4 regions of the Streptomyces sp. NPDC050738 genome follow, and region 1 is predicted to be linked to each of the others. Evidence: riboswitches for the same ligand, from Rfam matches in the RefSeq annotation. Region 1 holds a riboswitch; each other region holds the start of a gene.

The links. Region 1 has a riboswitch for cyclic di-AMP ahead of AB0H78_RS28520 (NlpC/P60 family protein). Riboswitches for the same ligand answer to the same signal wherever they lie in the genome.
Region 2: another riboswitch for cyclic di-AMP. It lies ahead of AB0H78_RS11295 (NlpC/P60 family protein); the one in region 1 lies ahead of AB0H78_RS28520 (NlpC/P60 family protein).
Region 3: another riboswitch for cyclic di-AMP. It lies ahead of AB0H78_RS04260 (M23 family metallopeptidase); the one in region 1 lies ahead of AB0H78_RS28520 (NlpC/P60 family protein).
Region 4: another riboswitch for cyclic di-AMP. It lies ahead of AB0H78_RS23565 (M23 family metallopeptidase); the one in region 1 lies ahead of AB0H78_RS28520 (NlpC/P60 family protein).

The regions. Positions count from the first base shown of each region.
Region 1 is NZ_JBFAHN010000013.1:94,011-99,791, reverse strand. It holds gene AB0H78_RS28555 (8-amino-7-oxononanoate synthase) at 1-187, shown strand, start outside; gene AB0H78_RS28550 (DUF397 domain-containing protein) at 191-433, opposite strand; gene AB0H78_RS28545 (helix-turn-helix transcriptional regulator) at 445-1,302, opposite strand; gene AB0H78_RS28540 (ATP-binding protein) at 1,551-1,982, shown strand; gene AB0H78_RS28535 (LysR family transcriptional regulator) at 1,986-2,891, opposite strand; gene AB0H78_RS28530 (LysE family translocator) at 2,964-3,593, shown strand; gene AB0H78_RS28525 (DUF6328 family protein) at 3,562-4,065, opposite strand; gene AB0H78_RS28520 (NlpC/P60 family protein) at 4,140-4,613, opposite strand; cyclic di-AMP (ydaO/yuaA leader) riboswitch at 4,617-4,817, opposite strand; gene AB0H78_RS28515 (hypothetical protein) at 5,083-5,391, opposite strand; gene AB0H78_RS28510 (ATP-dependent Clp protease proteolytic subunit) at 5,398-5,781, opposite strand, start outside.
Region 2 is NZ_JBFAHN010000003.1:669,057-674,837, reverse strand. It holds gene AB0H78_RS11310 (alpha/beta hydrolase-fold protein) at 1-466, shown strand, start outside; gene AB0H78_RS11305 (NlpC/P60 family protein) at 430-1,473, opposite strand; gene AB0H78_RS11300 (hypothetical protein) at 1,802-2,155, shown strand; gene AB0H78_RS11295 (NlpC/P60 family protein) at 2,179-3,318, opposite strand; cyclic di-AMP (ydaO/yuaA leader) riboswitch at 3,327-3,472, opposite strand; gene pcrA (DNA helicase PcrA) at 3,713-5,781, shown strand, end outside.
Region 3 is NZ_JBFAHN010000001.1:859,747-865,527, forward strand. It holds gene AB0H78_RS04255 (PP2C family protein-serine/threonine phosphatase) at 1-818, shown strand, start outside; cyclic di-AMP (ydaO/yuaA leader) riboswitch at 1,034-1,167, shown strand; gene AB0H78_RS04260 (M23 family metallopeptidase) at 1,179-2,222, shown strand; gene AB0H78_RS04265 (aldo/keto reductase) at 2,369-3,313, shown strand; gene AB0H78_RS04270 (PrsW family intramembrane metalloprotease) at 3,354-4,682, opposite strand; gene trmB (tRNA (guanosine(46)-N7)-methyltransferase TrmB) at 4,751-5,527, opposite strand; gene lhgO (L-2-hydroxyglutarate oxidase) at 5,613-5,781, opposite strand, start outside.
Region 4 is NZ_JBFAHN010000009.1:134,593-140,373, forward strand. It holds gene AB0H78_RS23555 (pitrilysin family protein) at 1-6, shown strand, start outside; gene AB0H78_RS23560 (pitrilysin family protein) at 36-1,403, shown strand; cyclic di-AMP (ydaO/yuaA leader) riboswitch at 1,601-1,748, shown strand; gene AB0H78_RS23565 (M23 family metallopeptidase) at 1,761-2,576, shown strand; gene AB0H78_RS23570 (GntR family transcriptional regulator) at 2,756-3,439, shown strand; gene AB0H78_RS23575 (HPr family phosphocarrier protein) at 3,564-3,845, opposite strand; gene AB0H78_RS23580 (GNAT family N-acetyltransferase) at 3,972-5,781, shown strand, end outside.

The DNA.
Region 1 (5,781 bases):
GTCCGCGGAAGCCGCGGTGCGCTGGGCCGCCGATTGCCGGAGTGCGGGTCTGGCGGTCGGGTGTTTCCGTCCGCCGTCGGTGCCGGACGGCATCTCGCGCCTCAGGCTCACGGCGCGCGCCGATCTTAACGACCGGCAGGTCAGGGCCGCGGTGGACACGATCATCGCGACCGCGCCCACCGGGTGAGGGTCAACCCAGGCTGCCGAGCGCCTCGTTGCGTACGGCGGCCAGGAAGTTCGTCCATGTTCCCGGCGTGAAGAGCAGTGCGGGGAACGCGACATTCTTGGAGTCGCGCACGGCCAGCCGGCCGCAGCCGAGCCGTGCCGCTTCGACACAGTTGTTCATTCCGGTACTGCGGCTGCTGCGCCGCCATTGCGCGCCGTGCAGAGAAGTGGAAGTGCTGGAAGAGGTGTTCGCGGGGCGCGCGGACATGGTGCCTCCCCTTACACGCCGTCACCGATCCCGGCGATGAGATCCAACGAGTGCTGTGGCGGAAGAGCGAGCGTCTGAATGGTGCGGAACGCGGCGCTGTACGCCTCAAGGTCTTCTTTCCGCTCAAGGTAGAGGCTACTCGTCAAATGGTCGAGAACAACCACATCCAGATCAGCAATGTTCGGAAAGGAGAAAATAATGAAAGGACTCGTCATTCCGACGTAGCCACCGACGACGAAGGGCAGCACCTGCAGCCGTACATGCGGCAGTTGGGCTGCCTCCCTCAGATGACGCAGCTGGCCCGCCATCACCTTGCGGCCGCCCACCGGACGGTGCAGCACCGCCTCGTCGACGACCGCGCTCAGCTCCAGCGGGCACTCCGTACGCAGGACTCCCTGGCGGGCGAGGCGCACGTCCACCAGTGAGTCGACCGTGTCCTTGGGGAGATGCTCCAACGAGGCGCGTGTGACGGCCCGGGCGTAATCCGGGGTCTGCAGCAGCCCGGGCACCGCCGCGGTCTCCAGGCTCCGTGCGGTCCGCGCCTGCGACTCCAGGCTGATGAAATCGCGGTACTGCGGCGGCAGCAGGCCGCGGTACGCGTGCCACCAGTGGGTGCTCTCGCCCTCGCCCGAACCCGACAGAGCCGTGAACAGCGCCCGTTGGGCGGGATCGTGCACCCCGTACGTATCGAGGAGCAGTTCCACATCGGCCGGCTTCACCCCGCTGCGGCCCGTCTCGATCCGGCTCACTTTCGACTGGTGCCAGCCGACCAGTTGTGCCGCCTGGTCGCTGGTGAGTCCCGCCCGCAACCGCAGATTCCGTAATTCCTCCCCCAGCTTGCGGCGTCGCACCGCAGGGCCGTTGCTCACGCGCCTCTCCTCACCTCTCCGCTCCGCCCCGTTCCTGCCCCGCGGCGATGGGCCAGTCTGCCGCCCAAATACGGTCTCGCGTAGCAGAGTTCATCACTTCGGGCGACAGATATATGCACATCTTGGTGGATCGGCGTCGAGGGCGGCACGATGAGTGGCACTCTGGCGCGAAGCACAGTCCGAGGCGGTTCTCGAAGGACTCCGCAATTCATCGGAGCCGGCCCCGGTGGGAAAGGGACAGCGACGCCATGGCAGACCACCAGGAAGCATCCGTCACTCTGCCGAGCGAGCCGGGCTCGGTATCCTCCGCCCGTCGCTATGTCGCCAACGTGCTGGCCGAATGGGGGCTTCCGGCAGACGCCGAGATCGCCGACACGGTCCGCCTGATCGTTTCGGAGCTGGCGACCAATGCCGTACAGCACACCTTCGGGCAGTCGCCCACCTTCACGGTCGACGTCCAGCTGGACCGCGACGAACAGCTGCGCATCGGCGTCACCGACAGCCACCCGAGATGGCCTCAGCGGCTGCCGGCCGCCGTACAGCAGGACAACGGCCGCGGCATGGTGATCATCCGCTGGCTGACCGCGGAGTGCGGCGGACGGCTCAGCGTCGCCCCGACCGCCGAAGGGGGCAAGACGGTCTGGATCGCGCTGCCTTGGCCGGCCGCCGTCGAGAGCTAGGGGTCACGCCCGTCCGAATCCGCCGCGGAGCAGCGCCCGCAGGGTGTCGGCGGCCGGGCTCTCCTCACCCGTCCGGTACGCGACCGAGATCGTACGGCGGTACGCGGAGGGCTCCAGCGGGCGTACGCCCAGCGGTGTCGCCGACATCGCCGCGACCATCTCCGGCACCACCGCCACGCCGATCCCCGCACTGACCAGCGCACACACCAGGGCGTACCCCGGCGTCTCGCACACCACGGCGGGCGTCGCCCCTGCCTCGGCGAGCGCCGACTCCACACCCTGGCGGGGCGGATGCGCGGGCGCGCTGCTGATCAGCGGCTGCCCGGCGAGGTCGGCCACCGGCAGCCGGCCCGTGCCGCCGGCCAGGATGTGCCCGGGCGCGGTCACCAGCACGAGCTCCTCGACCAGAAGCGTCTCGAGCGCCACCCCCGAAGGCGCCGCGGAAGAGGCGGCGGGCTCGTACGCATGGGTCAGTGCCAGATCCGCGTCGCCCGTGGCCACCGCGCTCACGCCGTTCGGCGGCTCGTAGTCGGCGAGAGTCAGCTCGACGTCCGGATGGGAGCGGCGGAAGGAGCTGAGCACCGGCGGCAGCAGATGGATGCCCGCGGTGGTGAAGGTGCCGACCTTCAGCCGTCCGCCGGAGAGTCCGGCCAGCCGGGACAGCTCGTGCCGGGCCCGGTCCATCTCGTCGAGCACCGTACGGGCCCGCGCCGCGAGGAGCTCGCCGGCCGCGGTGAGCCGGGCTCCGCGGTGGTGGCGTACGAGCAGGGTGGCGCCCGACTCCCGCTCCAGCTTGGCGAGTTGCTGGGAGAGGGCGGGCGCCGTGTAACCGAGGCGGGCGGCGGCCCTGGTGATCGAACCGGCCTCGGCGACGGCCACCAGTGCGGCCAGCCGCGTGGGGTCGTACATAAGCGTTCCTTTAGGCAGACCCAGAAGATTGCAAGTACACGTTAAGGCCTCGCGCAGTCCAGGCTGTACGTCATGGACGCTCAACTGCTCGCATTCACCGGGGTCGCCGCAGGCATGGTCGCGATGCCCGGCGCGGACTTCGCCGTCGTCGTGCGCAATGCGCTCGCCTCCCGCGGCTCCGGTGTCGCCTGCGCGGTCGGCGTGGCCGCAGGACTGCTGGTGCACACCGCGCTGGCGGTCGCGGGACTGGCGGCCGTCCTGGTCGCGGTCCCCGTCCTCTTCCGTACGCTCCAGATCGCGGGCGGGATCTACATCCTCTACCTGGGCTGCCGCGCGCTCCATGGTGTGTTCCGCCCCGCCCCCGTGGGCCCGCAGGACGAGGAGCAGGCGGCCGGCTCCATCGGGCGGTGCCTGCGCCAGGGCTTCCTGACCAACGTCCTCAACCCCAAGGCGCCGGTCCTCTTCCTCAGCCTGCTGCCCCAGTTCGTCCCGCACGGGGCGCCGGTCCTGCCGCGTACGCTCCTGCTGGCCTCGATCGTGGTGGCACTGGCCCTCGTCTGGTTCCCGGCGGTCGCACTCCTGGTGGACCGGCTCGGGCGCTGGCTGCGCAGGCCGCGTACGGCCAGGACGGTCGAGGGCGTCACAGGGACCGCACTGGCGGGACTCGGGGTCATTCTGGTGGCGGGCTCGGCTTCCCACTGAGCCGGCGACCGACCAGCCACGGCAGCAGCGCCCACAGCCCGCCGCAGGCGAGCAGCGTCCCCACGCCGGCGGCGATGCCCTCGGGCAGCCCGTGGACGACGTCGACGACCAGCAGCACCGACCCCGTCAGGGCCAGAGCCAGCGCCACCATCCCCGCTCCCGCGAGCCGCGAGGACACCGCCACGATCTGCTCCTTGGCGCCCTGGCCGAACAGGTAGCGGTGCAGGGCCGCGGGTGCGGTGAAGAGCCCCGCGGCCACCACGGTGAGCAGCAGGGTCGTCACATACGTCCCTCGCTCGAAGGTGTCGAGCGAGGGAAAGCGGCTGGTGAAGGCGAGGGTCAGCAGAAAGGCGAAGAGGAACTGCACGCCGGTCTGGACGACCCTGAGTTCCTGGAGCAGCTCACCGAAATTGCGGTCGGCCCGCTCCAGCCGCGTCTCGTTGCGTGTGGTGCCGGGGTCCACGACGGTCATGGCGGTACGTGTTGCCCGTCGGCCGAGGACCATGCTCCGGCCGACGGGACCGTGCGTATCCCAGCGCACGCGTCTCAGCGCACGCGTCCGTACCAGACGCTCTTGGTCCAGATCCTCTCCAGCTTGACCACGGAGCCGGTCTTGGGCGAGTGCCAGATCTTGCCGCTGCCGGCGTAGATGCCCACGTGGTAGACGCTGCGCCCGGAATGGAAGAAGACCAGATCGCCCTTCTGCCGGCTGCCCGACGAGATGTGGCGCACCTTGTTGTACTGCGACTGGGCCGTGCGCGGCAGCTTCTTGCCCGCCTTCTTGTACGAGTAGAGGGTCAGCCCCGAGCAGTCGAAACGGGACGGGCCCGCGGCCCCGTACCTGTACGGGGACCCCTTCTTCGATGCGGCGACATTGAGTGCCTTTGTCGCGAGCGTGGCCGCCTGGGCCTCCGATGCGGCGCCCGGCGCCAGCAGAGTGCCGCCTACGGCGGCGGCGGTGAGGACCGTTACGGCACCGGTCCTGGACAGCAGGGACGGAACACAGATCCGCGCAGTCATGCGCAACCCTTCGTCAACCGCCTGTGAAGGATGACCTGTCGGATTCGGACTGGCGAAGATGCCCGGCCGCCTGCTGGCGGCTTCACCCCAAGGGCCGACCCCACACTCGGATCGGACCCGTCTTGCCTGGGTCCTCCACTCCTGCCGATGCACTCCTGTCGACCAGACGTCCGGGACAGCGGCAGGACTCGGCGTCCGCCCGGACCGCCCCGCCGTGGTGGCGGGGGCTTGTCGTCTCAGGGATCTTGACCCATGAAGTGTCGGATTTTCGAACCTTACCGGCAGTATGTGAGGCTCATCACGACTGCCCTGTTCGGGTGGACAGAGCACCCTCGGTGTAGCGCGTCGAGCCCCCGACGACCGCCGTACCAGGCGCGGAATAGCGCATTCCGTACAGTGTCTAGGCGGGCTGCGCAAGTCATTTGGTGCTGAATGACTACGAATGTCTAGGCCATTCGAGGTACGCGGATCAACTCCCCGACGGGCGTGGCACGGTGACCCGTTCCGCGCGGCGCTCCCCGTCGAGCACACGCAGCGCGTTCGCCAGGGTCCCGGCGTGGAGACGGTCCTCGCCCCGCATGTGCATCAGCGTCAGCGCGTCCCGCAGCGCTCCCGCCCGCGCGACGAGCGCCTGCGCTGCCCGCAGGGCCCCGTAAGTGTCGTGCCCGCGGGCCGGGTTGATCCGCCCCAGCTGGTCGACGACGTCCAGATAGCTGTCGATGAACTCGCCCTCGGCGCGCGTCAGCGCCGGCAGCGGCTCCATTTCGGGCGGCAGCATCCCCGCTCACCGCTTGGTGACGACGTGGTCGACCAGTCCGTACGCCTTGGCCGCCTCGGCGTCGAAGACCTTGTCGCGCTCGATGTCCGCCGCGATCCGCTCCGGGTCCTGTCCCGTGTGCGTGACGAGCATCGAGACCATCGACTCCCGCATGCGCAACAGCTCCCGGCTCACGATCTCCAGATCGGACGGCTGCCCCTGTACGGGGTCCTCGATCGAGGGCTGCTGTACGACGATCCGCGCTCCCGGCAGGGCCGCCCGCTTGCCCGGGGCGCCTGCGGCCAGCAGCACGGCGGCCGTTGAAGCCGCCTGGCCCAGGCAGTAGGTGGCGACGTCGCAGCCGATGAGCTGCATCGTGTCGTAGACCGCGGACATGGCATTGACCGTGCC
Region 2 (5,781 bases), on a different contig from region 1:
ACGGAAGATGGTGACCGACAACTTCCGGGCCCAGACCGGGGCCAAGGGGTGGGCGGTGGCCGGGTATTCGGCCGGTGCGCACTGTGCGGTGAAGCTGGCGCTGGCGCATCCCGACCGGTACCGCGCGGCGGTCGGCCTGTCCGGCTACAACGACCCGGCCGCCGAGAAGGACTCCATCACGGCCAAGGACCCGCAGCTGCGCAAGGTGAACAATCCGCTGTGGATCCTGAAGCACGCCAAGATCCCGCCGCACGTCGCCCTTTTCGTCACGGGGCGCAAGCACGACGGGTATCTGGACGGTCTGGCCCTGCAGCGGGCCGCCAAGTCGCCCACCAGTGTGCAGGTCGGCGTCGCGGGGGCGCATGTGACCTCGGTGTGGAGGGCGCAGGTGCCCGGTGTGTTCCGGTGGCTGACCCTGCAGTTGGCGTCCTACCCGGGACGGACCGCACCCGCGAAGGGCATCTGATCGATGGGCGCGAGGCGGACGGGGGCGCCGGGGTGCGGGGCGTGGATCATCTGGCCGCCGCCCACGTACAGTCCCACGTGGCTGATGCCCGAGTAGAAGAACACCAGGTCACCGGGGGCCAGTTGGGACTGGGTGACGCGCTGCCCGGCGTTGATCTGGGTGTAGGTGGTGCGGGGGAGCGAGAGGCCGGCCGAGCGGTAGGCGGCCTGGGTGAGGCCTGAGCAGTCGAAGGCGTTCGGGCCCGTCGCGCCCCAGACGTAGGGGCTGCCGAGGGCGCCGTACGCGAAGGAGACCGCCTGCGCCGCACGGGAGTTGGGGGCCACGGCCGAGGAGCGGGCCACGGACCGGCTGGCGGCCGAGGCGGGGGCGGCGGCAGCGCTCTCGTAACTCGTGCGCTCGGGGGCGCTGAGCCGGTCGAGGAGTGCCTGCGCGTCGCGGATCTTCGCCTGGACCGCTGTCTTCTGCTTCTTCAAGTCCGCCTGGTCGGTGCGGAGTTGGGTGAAACGCGTGTCGGCGGTGGTGCGCAACTGGTCGATCTGGCCGATCTGGTGCCGAATGTCATCGATATCGGCGCTCTGGCGCGCGCCCAGCTGGTCGGTCATCGCGGCCCGGTCCAGGAACTGCGAGGCGTCCGAGGAGAGCAGCACCTGCACGGTCGGGTCGATGCCCCCGGTGCGGTACTGGGCGGCCGCGCTCTGCCCGATCTGGCGCCGGGCGGCGTTGAGGGTCTCGGTCTTGCGGGCGGCCTCGTCCTGCAGCGCGGAGATGGCCTTCTGGGTGGCCTGGGTCTTCTGCTTGGCGCCGTTGTACGCCTCGGTGGCGACCTCCGCCTCCTGGTACAGCTTGTCGACCTTCGCCTTGACCTGAGCGGGGGTGAGGTTCGGCTCCGCGTGCCCGGTGCCTTCGAAGGCGGTGGCCGATGCCACGGTGGCGATCGCGAGGGTGGCCGCGGTGCGGGCGGCGGGGCCGGTGAGCGGGCGCTGCTTGGGTTTTCGGTGAGCGGCCACGAGGGCGGGTCACGTCCTTCCGTATGACGTCCGTATCCGCGCGTCACGTCCGTGACGCGCGTCCGGCGGCGGCCCGCACAGGGGGAGCGGGCCGCCGCCGGTTCTTTCGGCGGTGGTGACCGACAGTCGTCCGGCCCTTCTCCTGCGGATCGGACGGGACGGCGGTGGGGAGCCGGTCACCTGGAGAAGGACGCTAAACCTGAGGTTGCGCGAAAGCGCTGGTTTGCCTTGAAGTGGTTCATTTTGGTCATGGAGTGAGCGGCTGTGACCGGTGAATGCGCACGACCTGAGTGAAAGATGGTGTCAAGGGGTGGCTAGGGTCTGGCCCATGGACGTACTGATCAATGTCTTCGTGGGCCTGCACATCATCGGCATCGCCTCGCTGCTCGGTGGTTTCCTGACCCAGATGAAGGCGATGGGCGCGGGCACGGCGCGCTTCGTGCCCGCGATGCTGCACGGGGCGCTGACGATGCTGGTCACGGGGGTCGCGCTGGTCGGCCTCAACCAGGCCGACGACCACACGGTCAACAACGTCAAGATCGGCATCAAGCTGGCGGTCCTGATCGTGATTCTCGGCCTGGTCTACGTCAAGCGTGACGAGGAGAAGGTCGAGAAGGCGCTGTTCGGTGCGGTCGGCGGCCTGACCGTGGCCAACATCTTCATCGCGGTGCTGTGGACGTGAGGCTGAGGTGAGCCCGGCGTGAGTCAGGCCGGGCGCACCGAGCCGTAGATCGGCATGTAGTAGATCGACTCCTCGCGGACATTCGCGCCGGTGTGCGGTGCGTGGATCATCTTGCCGCCGCCGATGTAGATCCCGACATGGCTGATGTCGTCGTAGAAGAAGACCAGGTCACCGGGTTGGAGATCGGCCGTCGCGATGCGCTTGCCGACCTTCACCTGGTCCCAGGTGGTGCGCGGGAGGTCGATGCCGGCGGCCTTCCAGGCGGCCTGGGTGAGGCCCGAGCAGTCGTAGGAGCTGGGGCCCGTCGCGCCCCAGACGTACGGCTTGCCCATCTGGTCGCGGGCGAAGTCGAGGACCTTGGCGGCCTTGGCCGCGTACGAACCCGAGGACGACGAACCCGAGGCGCTGCCGGAGCCGCCGCCTGACGCCGCCTCCTTCGCCGCCGCCTCCTTCGCGGCCTTCTCCGCCGCCGCCTGCTTGGCCGCCAGCTCCGCCGCCTTCTTCGCGGCCGCCTTCTGCCGCGCCTTCTCCAGCGCCGCCAGCCGTGCCTTCTCCTCCGCCGTCAGCTTCGACAGCAGCTCCCGCGTCTCGGCGAGCTTCGACTGCACCTGCCCCTTGGTGGCCTTCAGATCCGCCTGCGCGGTGGTGAGCGTCTCCAGCTGCGTGGTCGCCTCGGCGCGCTGCTTCGCCGCCGCCTTCTGCTGCGTCTCGAAGTCGTCGACCGCGTGCGTCTGCTGCGCGGACAGCTGCTTCATGGCCTGGTTCTGGTCGAAGTACGACTGCGGGTCGTCGGCGAGCAGCAGGTTCGCGGTGGTGGCGAGCGGGCCGCCCCGGTACTGCGCTGCCGCGTACTGCCCCAGCTCGCGCCGCGACTTGTTGAGCTGGTCGGTGCGTGCGGCCACGGCGTCGAGGAGCTTGTCGACCTTCTTGCGCTGCAGAGCGGTGGACTCCTTGGCGCGGTCGTACTTCTGCGTCTCGGTGCCGGCCTGCCGGTAGAGGTCGTCGACCTTCTTCTGTACGTCCTCGATGCTCGGCTTCGGCTGCGCGGGCGCGGCCTGCGCGCTCTGCGTGAGCAGCGAGACGGAGGCGAGTGCCGCGGTCGTGAGCGATACGGCGGGTACGGCTGCGCGTATTCGGGTACGCGGCTTGCGGTGGTCTGCCAAGGCAGGCGTGTTCCTTCCGTGGACCGCCTACCGGGTTAGCTGTCGGGTTCGGGCTTCGGAAGGCGCCCTACGGTCCTTTGGGGGTACGGACCGATTCACCCCGGTGGTGCTTGGTGGGTCCCCGGCTCCAACTGCCGTACGACGCAGGTCGTGCGGCAGAGCGGACTCGGCGCGGCGGCGCGCTCCGGCGCGGTTCGCCGGTGGGGGTACGGCCACCTGAGCGAGCACGGTAGCGGCCTCCTGTGGCGGGTGGGAAGCCTGATGTTCGATATGCCCGATACATTTTCGTGACCTGCGGGACGGACCTCCCGAAAGCGGTCTCCGGCCGCTACAGGAGCGGGGGCCGGGGATACCGACCCGGAGTGTCACTGGTCCGGCCTAGACTCGGTGGACGATGAGCAGCCTCTTTGACGACAGCTTCCTGGCGAACCTCCAGCCCACCGAGGACGCGCCTCCGCCCCCCGAGGACCACGCCCCCGAGGAGGTCCCCGCCGACCTCTTCGGCGGCGCCTTCGACGGGCCGCCTCGTGACGCGTACTACCGCGACGGCGCCCCCCGCCCCGCCGTGGACCCCGCCGCGCTCCTCGACGGCCTGAACGCCGAGCAGCGCGCGGCGGTCGTGCACTCCGGGTCCCCGCTGCTCATCGTGGCCGGCGCGGGTTCCGGCAAGACCCGGGTGCTCACCCACCGCATCGGGCACCTCCTGGGCGCCCGCGGCGTCCACCCCGGCCAGATCCTCGCGATCACCTTCACCAACAAGGCCGCGGGCGAGATGAAGGAGCGCGTCGAGAATCTGGTGGGCCCGCGCGCCCACGCCATGTGGGTCCTGACCTTCCACAGCGCGTGCGTCCGCATCCTGCGCCGCGAGTCGAAGAAGCTCGGCTTCACGTCGTCGTTCTCGATCTACGACGCCGCGGACTCCAAGCGGCTCATGGCCCTGGTCTGCCGGGATCTGGACCTGGACCCCAAGAAGTTCCCGCCCAAGGCCTTCAGCGCCAAGATCTCCAACCTCAAGAACGAGCTCATCGACGAGGAGACCTTCGCCTCGACGGCCGCCGACGGCTTCGAGAAGACCCTCGCCGAGGCGTACGCGATGTACCAGGGGCGCCTCCGCGAGGCGAACGCCCTCGACTTCGACGACATCATCATGACCACGGTGCACCTGCTCCAGGCGTTCCCGGACGTCGCCGAGCACTACCGGCTGCGCTTCCGCCACGTCCTGGTCGACGAGTACCAGGACACCAACCACGCCCAGTACACGCTGGTCAAGGAGCTGGTGGGGTCGGGCCCCGCCCCCGCCGAGCTGTGCGTCGTCGGTGACGCGGACCAGTCGATCTACGCCTTCCGAGGCGCGACGATCCGCAACATCATGCAGTTCGAAGAGGACTACCCCGACGCGACGACGATCCTCCTGGAGCAGAACTACCGCTCCACGCAGACGATCCTCTCCGCCGCCAACGCCGTCATCGAGCGCAACGAGAGCCGCCGCCCCAAGAACCTGTGGACCGACGCGGGCGAGGGCGCGAAGATCGTCGGCTATGTCGCGGACACCGAGCACGACGAGGCGCAGTTCATCGCCGAGGAGATCGACCGGCTCACGGACGCGGGCGACGCGAAGGCATCGGACGTCGCCGTCTTCTACCGTACGAACGCCCAGTCCCGTGTCTTCGAAGAGATCTTCATCCGGGTCGGGCTCCCGTACAAGGTCGTCGGCGGGGTGCGCTTCTACGAGCGCAAGGAGGTCAGGGACATCCTGGCGTACCTCCGGGTCCTCTCCAATCCCGAGGACACCGTCCCGCTGCGCCGCATCCTGAACGTACCCAAGCGCGGGATCGGCGAGCGCGCCGAGGCGATGATCGACGCGCTCGGGCTGCGGGAGAAGATCAGCTTCCCGCAGGCGCTGCGCCGGGTCGACGAGGCGTACGGAATGGCGGCCCGCTCCTCGAACGCCGTCAAGCGGTTCAACGTCCTGATGGAGGAGCTGCGGACCATCGTCGAGTCGGGGGCCGGACCGGCCGTCGTACTGGAGGCCGTGCTCGAACGGACCGGCTATCTCGCCGAGTTGCAGGCATCCACCGACCCGCAGGACGAGACCCGTATCGAGAACCTCCAGGAACTGGCCGCCGTGGCCCTGGAGTTCGAGCAGGAGCGCTCGGCGGCAGGCGAGGAGGGCGCGGGCACCCTCGCCGAGTTCCTGGAGAGGGTCGCGCTCGTCGCCGACTCGGACCAGATCCCGGACGAGGACGAGGACGGCTCCGGCGTCATAACGCTGATGACGCTCCATACGGCCAAGGGCCTTGAGTTTCCTGTGGTGTTCCTGACGGGCATGGAGGACGGGGTCTTCCCGCACATGCGCGCGCTGGGGCAGGTCAAGGAGCTCGAGGAGGAGCGGCGTCTCGCGTACGTGGGGATCACGCGGGCGCGCGAGCGGCTGTATCTGACGCGCTCCACGATGCGCAGCGC
Region 3 (5,781 bases), on a different contig from region 1:
GCAGCAATGCCGAGCTGGCCTCCGCCCGCGTCATCGCCGAGACCGCCCAGCGCGCCGTGCTGCCGGTGCCCGCCGACCGGATCGGCGGGCTGCACATCGCGGCGCGGTACGAGGCCGCGCAGGCCGACGCCTTCATCGGGGGCGATCTCTTCGCCGTACAGGACACGCCGTACGGGGTGCGGCTCGTGGTCGGTGACGTACGCGGGAAGGGCCTCGACGCCGTCGAGGCGGTGGCCGTGGTGATCGGCGCCTTTCGCGAGGCGGCCGAGCAGGAGTCCACTCTGGCGGGGGTGGCCCAGCGTCTGGAGCGGGCGCTGGCGCGCGAGGGGACGCGGCGCGACGGGCTCGATGCCTTCGAGGGGTTCACCACCGCGGTGCTCGCGGAGGTCCCCCGGGGGCTCGGTGTCGTACGGCTGGTCAACCGCGGGCATCCCGAGCCGCTGCTGCTGCACGCCGACGGGGCGCTGGACGCGCTGGCGCCGTCCATGCCCGCGCTGCCGCTGGGGATGGCCGAGTTGGGCAGCTGGCCGGACCGCGCGGACACCTCGCCCTTTCCGGCCGGGTCGACGCTGCTCTTCTATACGGACGGGCTCTCGGAGGCGCGGGATGCGGCCGGGGTCTTCTACGACCCGGCCGAGCGGCTGCGCGGGCGGATCTTCCCCGGTCCCGACGCGCTGCTGGACGCGCTGACCGGTGACGTACGGCGGTACACCGGAGGCGGGTCGACGGACGACATGGCGCTGCTCGCGGTGGGGCGGCCGGGGGAGGGCCAGCCAGAGCGGCGGCGGACCGTGGACATCGTTCGACACGGTACGTAATCGAAGGACGCCCCTGCGCATAACATTTGATGCACTGTCAGAAAACAGAGGTTTCGGGTGGGGTCGTCAAGTCGACCTGTTTTGCTGGACTGTGTCCCGTTAAGTCCAGGCCAAAGGCGTTAACGATCAGTCGGAACGGCTTGGAATCAGACCCCCGCGTCTATTAACGTTCGATAACGCAGCGCGGTCGTCCCAGTCGTCGCAAGAGACGGCACCGTGCGCGTGCGCCGAATTCCGCAAGGGAACCGGGGAACCACCAATTGGGGTGAATCGGGCTGAACCTGGCCCGTAGGAGACCTTCCTGCTCCGAACCCGTCAGCTAACCCGGTAGGCGAGAAGGAAGGAAAGGAGTACGCCTCCGTGGCGTCCAACAACCCTGCCCCCCAGGCTCTTTATGTCCCGAATGACAATGACTCGTTCGGTTTCGGGGGTGACGGTGGCGGTGAGACCTGGGACGAGTGGAACCCCACCGAGGACTCCGTCCGTCCGGTACGCGGCAGACACCGTGTCGCCAAGCAGCGCGGCGGACTCGCCCGCAGCTCCACGGTGTTGGGTGTCGGCGTCATCGCCGCGGTCGGCGCGGGCGGCATAGCCACCGCCGAGGGCAAAGCCCCGGTCTCCATATCCCTGCCCGACCTCCCGGCCTCGGTCACCGACCACCTGCCGGAAGCCATCAAGGCGGACATCGCCCCGGACTCCTCCGACACGGAGACGAACGCGGCACCCCTCTCCACCTCGGGCCTCACCACGGCCGCCTCGGGCCAGGGCACCACGGACGCCGGCGAGACGCTGCGCGCCCGGATCCTGCAGCAGGCCGAGCAGCAGCAGGCCGGCGCGGACGCCGAGGCCAAGGCACTGGCCCAGAAGGCAGCCGCGGACAAGGCCGCCGCCGAGGCGAAGGCGAAGCAGGACGCGGCCGCCAAGAAGGAGGCCGCCGCCAAGAAGAAGGCCGCGGAAGAGGCGGCGAAGAAGGCGGAGGCCGAGCGTCTCGCCAAGCTGGCCGCCAGTTACTCGCTGCCGGTCTCCTCGTACACCCTCACCTCGCACTTCGGCGATGCGGGCTCGATGTGGTCCTCCGGCTACCACACGGGTCTCGACTTCGCGGCCCCCACGGGCACCCCGATCAAGGCCGTACACAGCGGCACGGTCAAGTCGGCGGGCTGGTCCGGCAGTTACGGCTACCGCACGGTGCTCACGCTCGACGACGGTACGGAGCTGTGGTTCTGCCACCAGTCCTCGCTGAACGTCAGCGCCGGGCAGAAGGTCACCACGGGCGACGTCATCGGACGGGTCGGTGCGACCGGCAACGTCACCGGCCCGCACCTGCACCTCGAGGTGCACCCGAGCGGCGGCGACGCGATCGACCCGATGGCCTGGCTCCAGGCACGCGGCATCAACCCCTGATCCCGCACCTCCCCAAGACACCGGCAGTCCTGGCGGCAACCCCCCCGACGCCAGGGCTGCCGGTTTTGGCGTACCCGGAATGCCCGGAATACCCGGAACAGGACCGGCTTGGAATAGGCACCACCGGACAGGGTGTTGATCAACCCATGACTTCTCTCCGTACGCTCGGCTCCTCAGACCTCGCCGTCTTCCCGCTCGCCCTCGGTGGAAACGTCTTCGGCTGGACCGCCGACGAGGCGCAGTCCTTCGCCGTGCTCGACGCCTACACGGCCGCGGGCGGCAACTTCATCGACACCGCGGACTCCTACTCCGCGTGGGTGCCGGGGAACAAGGGCGGCGAGTCCGAGACCGTCATCGGCAAGTGGCTCGCGGCCCGGGGCAACCGCTCCGAGGTGGTCGTCGCGACCAAGGTCGGCGGCCACCCGGTCGACAAGGGACTCTCGCCCGCCAACATCAAGAAGGTCGCGGAGGACTCGCTGCGCCGGCTGGGCACCGACCACATCGACCTCTACTACACGCACTTCGACGACGTCACGGTCCCGGTCGAGGAGATCATCACCGCGCTCGACGAGCTGGTGAAGGCGGGCAAGGTGCGGGCCATCGCCGCATCCAACATCTCTCCCGAGCGCCTCGACGCGTCGATCGCGTTCTCGGAGCGGGAGGGGCTCGCGCGGTACGTCGCGCTCCAGCCGCACTACAACCTGGTCTCCCGCGACACCTACGAGGGCGAGCTCCAGGACACCGCGGCACGCCACCAGCTGGCCTCCGTCCCGTATTTCGCGCTCGCCTCGGGCTTCCTCACCGGCAAGTACCGCCCGGGCACGGCAGTCGAGAGCGCCCGCGCCGAGGGCGCCGGCAAGCACCTGCAGAGCGAGCGGGGCCTGAAGGTGCTCGACGCGCTCGACAAGGTGGCCGCCGCGCACGACGCCGAGGTCGCGACCGTGGCGCTGGCCTGGCTCGCCGCGCAGCCGACCGTGGCCGCGCCGATCGCCTCCGCGCGCACGGTGGAGCAGCTGCCCGCGCTGACCGCGGTGGCCGAACTGAAGCTGACGGAGGACGAGGTGGCGGCGCTGACCGCGGCTTCCGCCTAGCCGGTAGGGGGCAGGGGCAGGGGCAGGGGCAGGGTCAGGGTCAGTACTGCCGGTACGGGTTGTAGCCGCCGTAGTGCAGGTACGGCGGTGGCACCCGCACCCTGCCGGTCGCCTGCGCCGCGTACAGCAGCGCAGGCCCGGCTATCTCCTTGCGCTGCCACAGGTGGTGCAGAAGCTCCTGCTCCCGGGCCATGAAGTCCGGGCCCACCGCACCCCGGTGGGCCCGGTGGCGCAGGAAGGCGAGCGTCGTCGCGAAGGCCTCGTACTCGCTGACCGCACGCGCGGCGAGCTTGCCGCCGTACGTACTCCCCGCGAAATCCCTGGCCATGGTGCGGGCCCGCATCGAGGAGAGGGCCAGCGGTTCGGCCGCGCCGAGCCAGCCGGCCGCCGCGTACGCCGGGAGCTCGGCGGATATCGTGCGCAGCTCGCGCTGGCGGGTCCAGATCACCAGCCACGTCAGCAGGCCGAACACGGGGACCATGAAGGCGCCGTAGACGATGTAGAAGCCGTACGCACCGAACTTCGTCGAGCCGTTCCACAGGGCGTGCATGCCCATGGCCAGGAGCAGTCCGCACACCGGGACCGCCCAGCGCTGCAGCCGCCGGTGGCGGGGGGCGAGCGAGGCGATGCCGAAGCCGATGCCGGTCATCACCGTGAAGAGCGGGTGCGCGAAGGGCGCCATCACGATCCGCATGAAGAACGTCGAAGCGGTGAGCGAGGCGATGCCCGAGAAGCCCATCGACTGGTCCTCGCCGAAGGCGCTGCCCAGATAGAGGATGTTCTCGGTGAAGGCGAAGCCGGTCGCGGTGAGGCCGGCGAAGACCACTCCGTCGACGATCCCGGTGAAGTGCTGTCTGCGGAAGAGGAAGATCAGCATGATCGCCGTCGCCTTGGCGCTCTCCTCGACGATCGGTGCGATCACCGTGGCGCCCAGGGTGTCCGCGTGCGCGGGATCGGCCGTGGCCGTGGCTATCCAGTGCGTCGCGAAGGAGTTCGCGATGATCGCGACCAGCGCGGCCGCGCAGGCGCCCCAGGCGAAGGCGAAGAGGAGATTGCGCCAGGGGCCTGGATCGACCCGGTCCAGCCAGCGGAAGGCCGCGACGAGCAGCGGCACGGGCAGCACGGCGAGGCCGAGGCCCACCAGGAAGCCCTCGGTGCCGGTCTGCTGCCGTACGAGCGCGAGGATCACCAGGCCGGAGAGCGCGAGCAGCGTGATCACGACGGTGGCGCGGAGCGCCTTGCTGCGCCAGAAGTCACGGCGCGGTGCGTACCGCCAGTGGGCGCGCTCCGGCACGGCGTCGAAGAGCGGCTGCTCCTCGTACACCGGGACCACCGGATGCGGTGGCTGGGGCGCGGTCGACTCGTACACCCCATTGACCCTAACGAGGGACACTGACAACTGCGATGCCGTGTCCGTATTTTGCCCGGGACTTGCCCTTACCTGCGGCGGAACAGCAGATCGTGCACGACATGGCCCTTGTCGAGCCCCTGCCCCTCGAAGCGGGTCAGCGGACGGAACTCCGGCCGCGGTGCGTACCCGCCGTCCTCCTGGGTGTTCTCGAAGTCCGGGTGCGCGGTGAGGACGTCGAGCATCTGCTCGGCGTACGGCTCCCAGTCGGTCGCACAGTGCAGTACGGCACCGGGGGCGAGCCGGTCCGCCGCCAGGTGGAGGAACTCGGGCTGGATCAGGCGCCGCTTGTGATGGCGGGCCTTGGGCCACGGATCGGGGAAGTAGACGCGCAGCCCGCTCAGGGCGCCCGGCTTGAGCATCTCGCGGAGCAGGATGATCGCGTCGCCGTTGGCCACCCGGATGTTGGACAGCCCGTCTCCTTCCGCGAGACGCAGGAGATTGCCCTGGCCCGGGGTGTGGACGTCGGTCGCCAGGATGCCGGTGGCCGGGTCGTCGGCGGCCATCTGCGCGGTGGCCTCGCCCATCCCGAATCCGATCTCCAGGACGACCGGCAGCCCGTCGAACATCGCGTCGAGATCGAGGACCCGCAGTCCGTCGATGTCCAGGCCCCACCGCGGCCACAACCGCTCCAGCGCCTCGGCCTGACCGGTGGTGACACGGCTGCGCCGGGGCTGGAAGCTGCGGATGCGCCGCTCATGGTGCGATCCCGCCGGGTCGGCGGCAGGACCACCGGGGAAACGGGGCTCGCCCTTGGGCCGGATGTACGGGGCGGGGTGCTCGGGATTCACGGGCTGCTCAGACACAATGCGCCAATTCTACCGGCGCGGAATCGAGCTCCTCCGGCGATGGAGGGGCAGGGGTCCGGGGGCAGCGCCCCCGGGAAGGAGATCAGCCTGCCAACGCCGCCAGCACCCGCCGCGCCACCTCCCGCCCAATGGGCAGCGACGCGGTCGCCGCAGGCGAAGGCGCGTTCAGCACATGCACGGTCCGCGGAGCCTCCCGCAGCAGAAAGTCGTCCACCAGCGTCCCGTCCCGCAGCACCGCCTGAGCCCGTACC
Region 4 (5,781 bases), on a different contig from region 1:
CAGTGACGGAGACCACCGACACCGCTGCCGTGAGCATGACGTACCACCCGCAGCCCCAGCCGGGCACGCCCACACCCTGGGCCTTCCCGGCTCCCGGCCGCTCCACGCTGCCCAACGGTCTGACCGTGCTGCGCTGCCACCGCCCCGGCCAGCAGGTGGTGGCCGTCGAGATCAACCTCGACGCCCCCCTGGACGCCGAGCCGGAGGGCCTCGACGGGATCGCCACGATCATGTCGCGCGCCTTCAACGAGGGCACCGACAAGCACACCGCCGAGGAGTTCGCGGCCGAACTGGAGCGCTGCGGCGCCAACATGGACGCGCACGCCGACCACCCGGGCGTCCGGGTCTCCCTCGAGGTCCCCGTATCGCGGCTGCCCAAGGCGCTCGGCCTGCTCGCCGAGGCACTGCGCGCACCGGCCTTCACCGACGGCGAGATCAGCAGGCTGGTCCGCAACCGTCTCGACGAGATCCCGCACGAGCACGCCAACCCGGGCTACCGGGCCGCCAAGCAGCTCTCCAAGGAGCTCTTCCCGGCCTCCCTGCGCATCTCGCGCCCCCGCCGGGGCACCGAGGAGACGGTGGCGCGCATCGACGCCACAGGCGTCCGCGCCTTCTACGACGCGCATGTGCGCCCCGCCACGGCCACCGCCGTGGTCGTCGGCGACCTCACGGGCGTCGACCTGGACGCGCTGCTCGCCGAGACCCTCGGCGACTGGACGGGCAACACCGCGGCCCCCCGCCCGGCCCCGCCGATCACCGCGGACGACACGGGCCGCGTGATCATCGTGGACCGTCCCGGCTCCGTGCAGACCCAGCTGATCATCGGCCGGATCGGTGCGGACCGCCATGATCGGGTCTGGCCCGCCCAGTTGCTCGGTACGTACTGCCTCGGCGGCACCCTCACCTCCCGTCTGGACCGCGTCCTGCGTGAGGAGAAGGGCTACACCTACGGCGTACGGGCCTTCGGCCAGGTGCTGCGCTCCACTGCCGAGGGCACCGGTGCCGCGATGCTCGCCATCAGCGGCTCGGTGGACACCGAGTCCACCGGGCCCGCGCTGGACGACCTGTGGAAGGTGCTGCGCACGCTCGCCGCCGAGGGGCTCACCGACGCCGAGCGCGAGACCGCCGTACAGAACCTGGTGGGTGTCGCCCCGCTGAAGTTCGAGACGGCCGCGGCGGTCGCGGGCACGCTCGCCGACCAGGTCGAGCAGCACCTCCCGGACGACTTCCAGGCGCAGCTGTACGCGCGCCTCGCCGAGACCGGGACGGTCGAGGCCACGGCCGCGGTCGTCAGTGCCTTCCCCGCGGACCGTCTCGTCACGGTGCTGGTCGGAGATGCGGAGAAGATCGCGGAGCCGGTCAGGGCGCTGGGGATCGGTGAAGTGACCGTCGTCACGGGCTGATCGACAAACAGCAACAAAGGGGACCCCGGCGGCCATTCGGCCGCCGGGGTTCTCCCTTATGTCCGTTTTATTGGAGAGGTTGCCTTGATGTCCTGTGGCGTGCGCTACAAAAGGGGCTGTCTGTTTGGTCCCGGGAACGCGGACCGCTTACCGTCGGTCCCGCTGTTCGTCGTACTTATAGCCGCGTCCGCGGCCCCGGACAGTGATCGCCGAGTCCCCGTCTGGCGCGAGCCTGGGGAGCCGGGGACCCACATCAGTCCCTGGGGTGAATCAGGCGCAAGCCTGTAGGAGACCTTCCTGCTCCGAACCCGTCAGCTAACCCGGTAGGCGAGAAGGAAGGAAAGGACCAACCCCTTCATGGCGTTCGCCCGCCCTACCGGTAAGCACCGTGCCCCGAACCGTCTGACGCGCAAGACCGCGACCTTCGCCGGTGCCGCCGCCCTCGCCACGACCGGCGTCGTAGGAGGCCTGGCCGCCCCGGCCATCGCCGCCGAAGCAGCGGCCCCCGCCGCGGACACCGCCGCTCTCAGCCAGACCATCGTCATCGGCGACTCGCTCGCCGCGCACATCGACGCCCAGGCGGCCGCGCAGAAGCACGAGGCCGCCACGGCCAAGGCCGCCGCGAAGGCGAAGGCCGAAGCGAAGGCCAAGGCGGAAGCCAAGGCCAAGGCCGCCGCGGCCGCCAAGGCGAAGGCCGAGGCCAAGGCCAAGCAGGAGCGCGAGGCCAAGGAGCGCGCCGCCCGCGAGGCCGAGCGCAAGCGCCTGAACGCCTACGTGGCGCCGATATCGGGCTCCTACGTCTCCACCGGCTACAAGACCGGCGGCAGCCTCTGGTCCTCCGGCAGCCACACCGGCATCGACTTCCACGCCGCGTCCGGCACGTCGGTCCACGCCGTCGGCGCGGGCACCGTCGTCGAGGCCGGCTGGGGCGGCGCGTACGGCAACAACATCGTCATCAAGATGAACGACGGCACGTACACGCAGTACGGCCACCTCTCGTCCCTCGGCGTCTCCGTCGGCTCGACCGTCACCTCCGGCCAGCAGATCGGCCTCTCCGGTGCCACCGGCAACGTCACGGGCCCGCACCTCCACTTCGAGGCCCGCACGAGCCCCGAGTACGGCTCGGACATCGACCCGGTCGCGTACCTGCGCTCGCACGGTGTGAACGTCTGACATCCGCTCCACCAGAAGGCCCCGGCGCATCCGCGCCGGGGCCTTCTGCGTATGGTGCTGTGGCCAAAAGATATCCATGATTAACCGGCTGCCATCGGAAATTTACCTCCGCTGCAATAGAGTCGCCGAACAGGCGTCGATCGACCGCGTTTCGCGGGGATTAAGGCGGAGGTTCGGTGATGCGCATTCCAGCGCACTCGGTATGCACGGCAATCCGTGACGACATCGTCTCCGGTGTCTTCGAGCGCGGCAGTCGGCTCACCGAGGAGGTACTGGCCCGCCGGTACGGCGTCTCGCGCGTCCCGGTGCGCGAAGCGCTGCGGACCCTGGAGTCCGAGGGCTTCGTGACCACCCGCCGCCATGCCGGTGCCTGTGTCGCCGAGCCCACCGAGCAGGAGGCCGCCGACCTGCTCGAGATGCGGCTGCTGCTGGAGCCGATGGGCGCGGCCCGCGCTGCTCAGCGGCGTACCGAAGCGCACCTCAAAGTCCTGCGCGGCCTGGTCAGGCTGGGGCAGGAGCGGGCCAGGCGGGGGCAGGGCGAGGACTTGCGCTCACTCGGCGGCTGGTTCCACGAGACGCTCGCGCAGTCCGCGGGCAGTCCGCCGCTGACGGCGCTGCTGACCCAGTTGCGGCACAAGATCGCCTGGATGTACGCCGTCGAGCAGCCCGTCAGGCCGGTCGAATCCTGGGCCGAGCACGGTGCGATCGTCGACGCCGTGGCACGCGGCGACGCGGAACGGGCGAGGGCGCTGACCGTGCTGCATTCGGAACGGGTGAGCGGAGCGCACCGGCTGCGCCGTGCCGCCGCGCATCATGTGAGGACTTCGCAACATGCCGTAAACACCGCGGGCGGTTCGCATTAACAGTCGCGCCGTATACAAAGAAGAGGCAATTCAGTGCCTCTCCTTTCTGCTGCCCTGAATAGGTTCGGAAAATGCCGAAACCGCTCCACCGGAATTCTGGTGGAGCGGTTTCGGTGTGCGAAATTCAGACGGTCTCGGGGAGCTCCTCGAGACCCTCGGCGACCAGCTTCGCCAGACGGTCGAGAGCGGCGTCCGCGCCCTCGGCGTCCGAAGCGAGCACGATCTCCTCGTTGCCCTGCGCGCCGAGGCCCAGCACGGCGAGCATCGAGGCGGCGTTGACGGGGTTGCCACCGGCCTTGGCGATCGTCACGGGGACGCCGGTGGCCGTGGTGGCACGGACGAAGATGGAGGCGGGGCGGGCGTGCAGACCCTCGGCCCAACCGACATTTACGCGGCGCTCAGCCATGGTGTTGCCCTTCAAGTTCTCTGACTGTTGTCTAGACCATTCAACCACGGGGTACGGGATGCTGAGCCCCAGCCTGCCCCGGCCCGGACTCCTCCGCGACCCGTAGGTGCCCCGTAGGCTCTCCCCATGAACCCGGACCTGGCGTACCCGGCGCACTGGGAAGCCGATGTCGTGCTGCGCGACGGCGGCACGGCACGGATCAGGCCGATCGCCCCCGACGACGCCGAGCGGCTGGTCAGCTTCTACGAACAGGTCTCGGACGAGTCGAAGTACTACCGCTTCTTCGCGCCCTACCCGCGGCTGTCCGACAAGGACGTCCACCGCTTCACCCACCACGACTACGTCGACCGGGTGGGTCTGGCCGTCACCATCGGCGGAGAGTTCATCGCCACCGTCCGCTACGACCGCATCGGCGAGGGCGAGGCCGAGGTCGCCTTCCTCGTCCAGGACGCGCACCAGGGACGGGGCGTCGCCTCGGCCCTCCTGGAGCACATCGCGGCCGTCGCCCGCGAGCGCGACGTACACCGCTTCATCGCCGAGGTGCTGCCCGCCAACAACAAAATGATCAAGGTGTTCACGGACGCCGGCTACGAACAGCGGCGCAGCTTCGAGGACGGCTCGGTCCACCTGACCCTCGACCTGGAGCCCACCGCCGCCTCCCTCGCCGTCCAGCGGGCGCGCGAGCAGCGGGCCGAGGCCCGCTCGGTGCAGCGCCTGCTCGCCCCCCGCTCGGTCGCGGTCGTCGGCACGGGCCGCGCACCCGGGGGAGTGGGCCGCACCGTCCTGCGCAATCTGCTCGCCTCCGGCTTCACCGGCCTCACGTACGCCGTGAACAAGGCCTTCCCCGCCGAACCCACCGAGATCGACGGCGTCCCCGCCCACCGCTCGGTCGCGGCCATCGGCGAGCCGGTCGACCTGGCGGTCATCGCCGTCCCCGCCGACCGGGTCCCCGAAGCCGTCGCCGACTGCGGCGAGAGCGGCGTCCAGGGGCTGGTCGTCCTCTCCGCCGGTTACGCGGAGAGCGGCGCCGAAGGGCGGGAGCGACAGCGCGAACTGGTGCGCCAGGCCCGTTCGTACGGGATGCGCATCATCGGCCCGAACGCCTTCGGCCTGATCAACACCTCCGACGCGGTCCACCTCAACGCCTCCCTGGCCCCCGAGTCCCCTGCGCCCGGCCGCATCGGCCTCTTCGCCCAGTCGGGTGCGATCGGCATCGCACTGCTGTCCGGACTCCACCGCCGGGGCGCGGGCCTCTCCACCTTCATCTCCTCCGGCAACCGCGCGGACGTCTCCGGCAACGACTTCCTCCAGTACTGGTACGACGACCCGGACACCGATGTCGCCCTCCTCTACCTCGAGTCGATCGGCAACCCCCGCAAATTCACCCGCCTCGCCCGGCGCACCGCGGCGGTGAAGCCCGTCGTCGTGGTCAAGGGCGCCCGGCACAGCGGATCGGCCCCGCCCGGCCACGCGGTGCCCGTCACCCGCGTCCCGGACGCCACGGTCTCGGCCCTGCTGCGCCAGGCGGGTGTCATCCGCGTCGACACGGTCACCGAACTCGTCGACGCCGGTGTCCTGCTGGCCGGCCAGCCGCTGCCCGAAGGCCCCAGGGTCGCGATCCTCGGCAACTCCGAATCGCTCGGTCTCCTCACGTACGACGCCTGCCTCACCGAGCGGCTGCGGCCGCTCCCGCCCCGCGACCTGACGACGTCAGCCACCCCGCAGGACTTCCGCGAAGCCCTTGCCGAGGCCCTCGCCGACGACGGCTGCGATGCGGTCGTGGTCACCGCGATCCCCTGGGTGGGGGAGGACGGCATGAAGGAGATGGGCGACGGCGAGATCCTCGGCGCCGCGCTGCGCGAGGCCGCGGCGGGCGCCCCGGCCAAGCCGGTCGCGGTCGTCCACGTGGAGATCGGCGGCCTCGCGGAAGCCCTGG